Regions from separate parts of the Bacillus sp. JJ1566 genome, predicted to be linked through region 3. Evidence: riboswitches for the same ligand, from Rfam matches in the RefSeq annotation. Region 3 holds a riboswitch; each other region holds the start of a gene.
What was found. Region 3 has a riboswitch for cyclic di-GMP ahead of V7112_RS05480 (leucine-rich repeat protein). Riboswitches for the same ligand answer to the same signal wherever they lie in the genome.

Region 1 (3,288 bases), on a different contig from region 3:
TCATTTCCGTCCTTGTCAAAGCCGCAAATTTCATAGTGAACACCCCTAAAAAGCTGAGAGTCTACAACAACCTGTAGCTTTCCTTTTTCAACAGAGGTAATTTCTAGATCTTCAGGACGGATGACAATATCAACTTGTTCTTTGTCAGAAAAGCCTTGGTCAACACAATCAAATGTTTTTCCAACAAATTCAACTAGGAAATCCTTGTGCATTTTTCCTGTTACGATATTAGATTCTCCAATAAAATCTGCAACAAAGCGGTTGATTGGTTCATCATAAATATCTATCGGACTGCCACTTTGTTGAATCTTTCCTTTATCCAATACAAAAATCTCATCAGACATAGCAAGAGCTTCCTCTTGATCATGTGTGACAAAGATAAAGGTAATGCCAAGGCGCTTCTGAAGGTCGCGAAGCTCATACTGCATTTCTGTACGAAGCTTTAAATCGAGCGCAGATAAGGGCTCGTCCAATAAAATAATCTCCGGCTCATTGACAATCGCGCGAGCAATTGCAACACGTTGTCTCTGTCCACCAGACATTTCTTTAATTTCACGATTTTCATAGCCAGTAAGATTGACGAAGCTTAAAGCTTCCTTCACTTTTTTATCGATTTCAGATTGCTTCATTTTTTTTATTCGTAAGCCAAAGGCAACATTTTCATATACATTAAGATGTGGAAATAAGGCATAATCCTGAAATACCGTATTAACCTGACGTTTATTGGCAGGTGTCGTATTTACTTTTTTTCCATTAAAATAAACCTCTCCATCTGAGGGTTCAATAAATCCTGCAATCAAACGTAATATTGTTGTTTTTCCACATCCGGAAGGACCAAGAAGGGTATAAAACTTTCCTCTTTCAATTTCAAAGCTGACATTGTTGAGGACAGGTTGGTCATTATCATATTGTTTCGTTACATTTTTAAACTGGATAATAGGTATACTTTTCATAGCAACCCCCTTCTTTCTATTAAATTAAAGTGATAGGATTTTATGTAATCCGGCATAATTATACACGAACCGGTAAAAAATTCAATAACAATCACAATAGTCAAGGTGTAAAAATATGGGTTTCACTGTTGAAAATAATCGAGAGGGATTAACTAGGATATTAGTAATAGGAAAATATTCACATATTTAGAAAAATGTTAGGCCAATTTCATTGACCTAAAGCGAAAATAGAAATATAATTATAGTACAATTTAAAATACTCTTTCTTTAGTAGGGTAATTGAATAAAGTAAAGGCAAATTCATTGAAAGATGAAGACGCAAAACTATAGGGGCTTAGTCCATGAGTTTAAAAAGAAGGAATCGACTACCTTTTTGAACATCCGGTTTTTGGACATGCCAGCCAGTTGCCGAGTATAACTCGTATCGTAAGAACGAAGATTAATCGGTATTTGATTAGTCTTTTTTTATACCATTATATAATTTTGTTGCTACTATTCTACTAGATTTTTGGATAAGGGAGCGCTTGTTATTCTTTTAGAACTCCCTCTATAAAATTTTGGAAGTGATTACAAATGGAGAAATACATCCAGAATCTGAACGTACTAAAAAAAATTAGTGAACTAATCGCAAAGGTTGGTTCCGAAAAGAATTTGATTTCCGATGAGATTCGTAGCTTTTTTGACGCGGCCAGTCAAGAACAAGAAGAACATGAGATTACCAGCACCCTTTTAACCCAACTCCAACAAATGAACGAACAAATGGAAAATATGCATTGGATGAACAAGCATTACCGTATCCTTCATGAATTTGCCCAAATTTGCAGTAAAACCCTAAATGAAAGCGTTCTTCTTCAAAAGTCCTATGAGATGGTTTCACGTGTTATGCCAGCAGATGCATTTTATATTGCCTTGCATAATCCAGGTGATACGCATATCCAATTTATTTTTATTATGGATAATGGAGAACCGGCTCCTCCTAGTATCGTGGACTTTGGTGAAAATTACACATCAAAGGTTATTAAAACAAGAGAAATCATTCACCTCAAGCATCAAAACCAAAACATCGAATTTAATACAAAAATGGGGGAGGGGGACAAAGATACAAGGTCCTGTCTTTTCGTACCAGTTGTAATTGATGACCAAGTTAAAGGTGTGATTTCGACCCAAAGCTTTAAGGACTTCGCCTATCGGAAGGAGCACGAGGACCTCTTGCAAATGATTGGTGCTCAAGTTATCAACTCGATTGAAACAGCTCGATTATATGCGAAAATTTATACGATGTCTCGTACCGATGAATTAACAGATTTAAAAAATCACCGTGCTTTCCATGAGGATTTAGCACATTTAATTCGAAACGAAAATAACGAAATTACAGTTATGATGATTGATTCAGATGATTTAAAACAAGTCAATGACCACTTCGGCCATGATGCTGGAGATTTATATTTAAAGATACTTGCAGATGGAATAAAAACGCTATGTAATGATAAGATAGAAGGCTATCGTTATGCGGGCGATGAATTCATGATTCTCATTAAATCCCAAATCGATATGGGTGTGGAGGAAATCTACGAAACGCTAAAGGGGTACTATCGCGAACACCCACTGATCATTAATGATGAAAAAATTACGGTTTCGATTAGTACGGGCGTTGGTGTATTTCCATATAATGGAACAACTGTTGATTCTTTGAAAAAAGCAGCAGACCAAGCGCTTTATGCTGCAAAAGAAAGTGGAAAAAATCGCATGGTCGTGGCTCATTAATAAAAGCTCATCCAAATGGATGAGCTTTTTACTCGTTGTCTAGCTCCAGCGCCTAGCCCCTCGAGGTCATAAGCCAATCCGCCAAGAAGGATAAAGGGCATCCTTCTGGCCGGCTTTTCTTATGCTTGTCGGGGCTGAACAAGGCGCTTGCGCTTTTCTTAGTTAATATGGGCAATAATGCCTTCTTCATCGTCTAACACAAGTTTGATCCCGGCATACGGGTCTCTGTTTAGAAATTCGCCAAGCCATAAACGAATTGCTTCAATTAGGTTCGCCATAATAAGGACCTGTTTTCGATCGTTCACATAAACCTCTGCGGAGAACCCATAGTCATCGTCATACATGAGCTCTACTTCAACCTCTTCTGGCTTTACTTGCTTTTTTAAGCCGATATAAACACAGACGGCATTAATGATTTCTTGTTCCGAAAGAATTAGCGACGCCATTGATCAGCCTCATTTTTCTTGCGATCTTTGATCATTACGAAGATTTTGCGAATGATGGAAATAAGAACATAAATCGCAAGAACGTTAATCATTAATCCTAAAAATGAACCAAGTGCACCCATTCC
Region 2 (3,288 bases), on a different contig from region 3:
GACGGATTTTCCAACCTGTTCAGCAAGCTTTCGCACCTCGTCGGCGACTACGGCGAAGCCTTTTCCATGTTCACCTGCGCGAGCAGCCTCAATCGCTGCGTTCAATGCTAAAAGATTCGTTTGTCCTGCAATTTCTTGAATCACATTCACAAGCTTCGTAATTTCATTAGTTTTGTTATCCAGCCCAACCACCATCGCATGGGACTGTTTCATTTTTTCATGGATGCTGTTCATCTGTTGAATCGATGTTTCCATATAGGCATTTCCATCATTTGTTAGTGTTAGCATCCCTTGTGAATGGTCTTTAATGTCATCGCCCTTCACTGCAACCTGCATGATTTCCTGTGAGAAATCGGACATTTTTTCAATTAAAATGGTGGACGATGTTGCCTGGTCCTCTGAACCGCGTGAGAGTTCTTCCATCGTGACGGCGATTTGCTGACTGCCAGCCATGACCTCATCCGCATATTGGGTCAATTCCTCACTCTGGCCGGTCACATTATCGGAAACAACAGCCATTTGCTTGACCATGCCTCTTAGGTTTTCATTCATACCATTGACCGCCGTTACAAGCTGGCCTATTTCATCCTTGAGCTTTGTTTTAATAGGCTCTGCCTGAAGCTCACCATTCGAAATCGCCTTCATACGATACGCCACATGTTTCACTGGTCTTGAAATCACTTCGGAGGTAACAATCGAAATAATTGTTCCTAAAATAATCGCAACTACGGATACCACAAGCCCAACGATGTTCGCCTTCTCACCGTAGTTAACAACGTCCTCACCAGCCTGGACAATCTGTCTTTCTCGCTGATTCGAAAGGTTTTCAACTTGATCCATTAAGCTCCTTGCAGCCGGCTGGATGTGGGTCTGCAGATTATGCTTCGCAAGCTCGGCATTGCCACTTTCATAAGGAATAAACACATACTCTTTAATCATGTCACGCCATTTTTTCGTCTCGCGTAAAAGTTCCTCGACCTCTTTGATCTTCATCGCACTTAACTTTCGACTGGTTAAATCATATTCCACAGAATAGATATCATAATCGTTTCTATAGGAAGATTCCCCATACAGTACAAACCCACGAGCCAACGCAATGCTCTGAGCAATATTGTATTTCAAACTATCATATTCTAGTAAAACAGTGAGTTCCTCAGACACCATGTGATCCGTCTTTTGATTCATACTGGACACTGCAAAATAATTATAGGCTGATAAGCCTATACAAAGAATTATTATCGTAAAAAAACTAGCAAATAATCGCATGCGAATACTTTTCATCTATGATACCTCTTTCTTGTTGAATATTGAAAAACAAGGCAAAAAAATAAAGCCAATTCTATTGATTGGCCTAAACGCTTGATACTTTTGTAGACAGGCGATCATAGTACAGTGTACGGTAGACCCTATGCTTCTGGGCCACACCCTTTCAGAAAGTTTGCCCTTTTCTTCAAATATATGATTTTCTACCCACTAGTATATAAGTTTTTTCACCTTTGAACAATACTTCACACCACGAACCCTATTACTTTTTTACTACTAAATCTAACAATAACTTAAAAAAATCATCCTTACTCGCCGGTAACACCTCTGGTAACTCAACACTCGTTTTCATCCTAAAATCCCTCCATTTATAGGAACCACGGGGACGGTTCCGTTTCTGGGTCACAAGGACAGGTCCCTTGTCCCATTTGGGACGAGGGACCTGTCCCTCCGTCCCGCTCTAGTAATCTAGTATTGCCGCAATTTTGATAGATATACATTTTTGATAGAAAAAGTTTTACTAGATTTGGAGGGAAGGAATTGCCGGCAAAAGAGGAAGAAAGAACAAAAGCGCAAGCTCCTTGAACAGTCCCGACAAGCACAAGATAAGATGGCTAGAAGGTTGCACTTTAACCTTCTTGACAGATTGGCTTGTGACCTCGAGGGGCTAGGCGCTGGAGCTGGATGTAGCTAAACAACGTAATAAGTTATCCACAAGGTAGGATTTTATAGTTTCCTTAAAAACAAAAAAAGCCAACCCGAAGGCTGACTTTTATTCAAATGCGCATTGGCGTATTTGCTCACAGATTTTTTAGGCCCACACGACGTTGCCACAAGACGTGGCGTTTTTAATCTTTGATCTTTGCTTGAAAAGATTCCTTTGAAAATCGCATGTCTCCGCCGGAGGCTTTAACTTTATTCAGCCATGGTTTGAATACTCCACTGAATGATGAGACTCTTATACATTCCATCCCCACTTACGGAAGTTGGGACTTCTGCTGAATAAAGTTAGCGAGCAGACGCAAGAGCCTGTTCAATCACACGCATATTTTTCAATGTTTCTTCCACACTGTACATCGGTTGTTTATTGGATAGGACACTTTCCGCAAAATGCTCCACCTGAAGCTTGTACTGGTCACCCTGAACCGTTTCTTCACGCTGTCCAGCCTCTCCGGTTACAACTAGTACGCCGTTCCCACCTTCGTTATCCGGACGGAAAGCATGCTTTGCTAGAATAGAACCTTTTGTACCAATAACTTCATAAGATGCATTAAATGGTTGCTCTAAGCTCACATCAAAATTCGCAATTACACCACTTTCGAACTTCAATGTACCTGCTGCAGTAATATCAACATCATGTGTCGGATGTAGATTCGCTGTTGCCTTTACTTCAACCGGCTCTTCGCCCGTAATCAAGCGACTTGCATGAATGCAGTAGCAGCCCACATCGTAAAGCACTCCGCCGCCAAGATCCTTTTGCATCTTTATGCTGCCTGAATTTAAATCATGAAGAAAAGAGAACGTCGAACGAATCAGCTTCACATCACCGATTTCACCTGATGTAATGATTTCCTTCACACGGTTATGCTGTGGATGGAATTGATACATGAACGCTTCCATAAAAATCACATTATTTGCTTTAAAGGCTGCCGCCATTTCTTCCACGTCTTGTGATGTCAACGCAGCTGGCTTTTCACAAAGCACATGCTTACCGTGCTGTGCAGCTTCTATCGCCCATTGTTTATGTAGCTGATTTGGAAGTGGAATGTATACTGCATCAATTTCAGGATCATTCAATAAATCCGTGTATGAATCATAAGCTTTAGGGATGCCTAACTCTGCCGCAAAATCCTTGGCCTTCCCGCTTTCACTCGCAACAGCCACGACCTCCGCATTATGCGCGCGTTCCATGGCTGGAATCAATGTATTTCTCGCAATTTTTGCTGTAGATAAAACACCAAATCGTACCTTTGTCATCAGAGTTCCTCCTATTTACTAAATCAAACGCGCCGTGGGTATTTGCGC
Region 3 (3,288 bases):
CCTGTTGCCATTGAGCCACTATTATTAAAGTAATACCAGATATTATTTACTTTTTGCCAATTAGTCATCATCGCACCACTACTATTAAGGTAATACCAAGAACCATTTTCCAGCAACCAACCCGTTTTCATAAAACCATCGGTTCCCAAGTAATACCAAGTGCTACCGTCCAGAATCCAACCAGTTTGTTGTATTCCGTCTTCATAATAAACCCACTGACCGTTTTTCAACTCCCATCCATTTTCAATCAAAGCAAAATTCATACCATATTGATCTGCATATTCCTTTGCACCTGATGAGGCATGGCTATAAATTGTTATATTTTTGTTTATTGGTTGAGAATTCTCATGGATTAGAATTCCAGAGCCACCGAATTCAAAAAGATTAATAATTGTATCCTTCCCTTGAATAACCACCTCATGTAGAGTACCGTGTCTAAATAGATAATCATCAATCTTATTAACACTGCTTGGAATAACTAACTTTGTTAATCCTTTTGTAGAAATAAATGCATCGTAACGTATTGATTCTGTTCCTTCTGCAACTTCACCAGAAGCTGTACCAATAATTAATTGTTTACCATCTTTGGTATACATTCCTTTTCCATCGATATCTTTAAAGTTTGGATGATCTGTATCTACCTTAATGGTTTGGAGTGGGTTTTTCCCAAACGCTACAGATGCAAAAGAATTAGTAGGACTAAAGCTTATGTTACTTCCAATTATTAATTCTGAAATTTCGTTATCATAAAAGGCTGCTTTTCCAATATATTTTATGGTACTAGGAAGCTTTATATTGGTTAAGACCATACCTAATAATGCTTGATCACCGATCATTTCCGTTCCCTCATTAATTTGGCCAGACATTGTACCTTGAATTAATACTTTTCCATCCTTCGAATATAAACCTTTTCCATCAATGTCCTTAAAGTAGAGATTATCAGGATCTACCTCAATAGATTCTAAAACGTTTCTAGTAAAAACTGCTTGCCCGAGGCTTTTTACATTACTAGGAATATATACATTCGTGATTTTAACCCCATTAAGAAACCCATTAAATGCAAAATCATCGATTTCAACAACTGCTTTGCCATCAATTTCATTTGGTATGTTGACATTTGTGTCAGTCCCTATGTATCTCGTAATCGTAACCGTGTTATCTCCATTATCTACCCATTCAAACTCCTCGTTGATTGGAGTCGTACCTTGTACCTCTGCTTTCGTTATAGGACTCATGAATTGGAAAGCTCCTATTAAAAATATAGTAAAAAGTAGTGTTAACACCTTTTTACTTGTTGGTTTGATTTCAACTGGTTCTAACATTAAATTATTCCCTCTCTTTTTTCATCATTTTTCACCTATTCACCTGCAAAAAAAAAACACCCTAAAAAGGGCATCACAATTCTTAGCTTGCAACTGGCTGGCAATTCTAAAATCCGAAGTAGCCCCTCTAGCTTTGCGTCCTACTCTTTCAAGTAGTTTGCCATAAAAATAGGTATTTTTAACTATATCTAATAGTATAAACTAAATTGGTAGTTTAGGAAATACCTGGGACAAGGGGACAGGTTCCTCGTCCCACCATATTTTTACAGGGACAAGGGACCTGTCCCTCTGTCCCAATCTAGTTAATCCAAGCTCCATTTGCATTGAATTTATAGCCATTTATAGTAGTATTGGCTGCCATTTGACCGCCACTATAGAAGTAATACCACTTGTTTCCTATCAACTGCCCTCCTTTTATTCCCGTTTATATAACCCGTAAAGAGATGCGGGAAACCCTCCTCGTTCTTTTCAATCAATTTTTTGTTCATTAGTTTCATAATTCTGGGTTAATCCTATCAACCTTACTTTTCTTATTTATCCTCGCACAATAAGCAGTAGTCCACCCTATTCATTTAATGGTCCAGTCACCTCAAGGCAATCTCCACTATACGCGTCAAGCTTAACCATTAGTTCTTCTCCATTTTTAGTTATCAGAGTTATATTGAACTCGCGTTTATTCGTTATTTGATTAAAAAAACCGTTCTTTTGATCAATGGAAAGTTTCTCTGCTTCAATATAGGGCCAATTCATTTCCTTGGATTCTATTCCCAATCTTTTTGGTGGAACAAACAAGCACAAAGCTGCATAATCTGTGGCTTTCTCTGTTGTCATTATTGGCTTTTGGTATTCATATGCAAAATAAATAGTAAGTAAAAATAAAATTCGCAAGCTCTTTTTCTTCCAATCTTTGGCCTTAAACACGCTTCGATCACCCTATCCTATACCATATAAAAATGTAATTCGACAATCCCTCCAAAACTCCTGCACAAATAGCACGTGGGTGCAGGAATTTCAGTGCATGATTCAAGAATTATGATTTTGCGAAACTCGAAGACGATGGAAGGGTACTGGATTTAAAGTTTCAAACGGATATAACAACAGAAGATAAATATGTAATTGCTCTTATGCACGTGTGGCTGCGGCGTTGAAAAAAGCCGAGGAAGTTGCTAGTGATGACAAAGAAAACGTTGAAATTGAAAAAGACACTAATTCTACAGACCTAATGGTGATCTTGAGTACAATGAAAATGGGTAGACGAGGGGGGCGATTTTGAAGGTCAGCCGTCCAATTCCTCGGTCAAAATACGAGGGGATTAGACTCTAGATTTCCACTTAGCAAACGGTACTAGTGACAATCGCTGTAAAATAAGGTCATGGGTGGGGATGTTGGTAAAATCCAGTGACAGTTAACACAATAGTGCCCTTTTACAAAGTTGATTAACAACTTCCTGGTTGTTCCAATAAGCAAATAAACTTACGACATTTAAAATAGCTGGGACAAGGGACCTGTCCCTCTGTCCCTACTTTCCCTTTTTTATTTTGTATGTAATTAATTCTCTTATGAATAAGAAGCCGAGGATGACGATTCGGATTGCTTTAAATAGTCCACCTTTATTTTTGCTCATCTTTTATCTAACCTCCACCCCTTATCATACAGTATTCTAGTCGATAAATAAAAAAGCTCTACCTTGGGTTTTGGAAACATTTGTAGTACCACTGGATTACAGAATTTTTCCTGGGACAAGGGACCTGTCCCCCTGTCCCAAAAAAACCGAAGAGCATGATAATTCTCATGCTCTCCGGTTCATTTAACTAGAATACAATATTTTCCCTGGGACGAGGGACCTGTCCCTCTGTCCCTAAGCTTTCAATCTTCTGTTAACTAGGTAAAACACGGTGCCTAGTAATAGGAGCAGTAAGCCAGCTAGAAGGATGGAGTAGGTATTTGTTGCTGTGATTGGTAGTTT

Region 1: it holds a riboswitch for cyclic di-GMP, as region 3 does, so the genes downstream of both, V7112_RS05885 (sensor domain-containing diguanylate cyclase) here and V7112_RS05480 (leucine-rich repeat protein) in region 3, are expected to answer to the same signal.
Region 2: it holds a riboswitch for cyclic di-GMP, as region 3 does, so the genes downstream of both, V7112_RS12715 (methyl-accepting chemotaxis protein) here and V7112_RS05480 (leucine-rich repeat protein) in region 3, are expected to answer to the same signal.

Annotation. Positions count from the first base shown of each region.
Region 1 is NZ_JBALOP010000010.1:71,070-74,357, reverse strand. Features, by position in the region: gene V7112_RS05890 (ABC transporter ATP-binding protein) at 1-953, opposite strand, end outside; cyclic di-GMP riboswitch class I at 1,237-1,364, shown strand; gene V7112_RS05885 (sensor domain-containing diguanylate cyclase) at 1,527-2,717, shown strand; gene V7112_RS05880 (YxcD family protein) at 2,876-3,163, opposite strand; gene V7112_RS05875 (hypothetical protein) at 3,151-3,288, opposite strand, start outside.
Region 2 is NZ_JBALOP010000028.1:67,072-70,359, reverse strand. Features, by position in the region: gene V7112_RS12715 (methyl-accepting chemotaxis protein) at 1-1,281, opposite strand, end outside; cyclic di-GMP riboswitch class I at 1,367-1,453, opposite strand; gene V7112_RS12710 (Gfo/Idh/MocA family protein) at 2,272-3,240, opposite strand.
Region 3 is NZ_JBALOP010000008.1:58,989-62,276, reverse strand. Features, by position in the region: partial or broken gene V7112_RS05480 (leucine-rich repeat protein) at 1-1,322, opposite strand, end outside; cyclic di-GMP riboswitch class I at 1,408-1,494, opposite strand; gene V7112_RS05475 (hypothetical protein) at 1,621-1,725, opposite strand; gene V7112_RS05470 (hypothetical protein) at 1,887-2,243, opposite strand; gene V7112_RS05465 (InlB B-repeat-containing protein) at 3,181-3,288, opposite strand, start outside.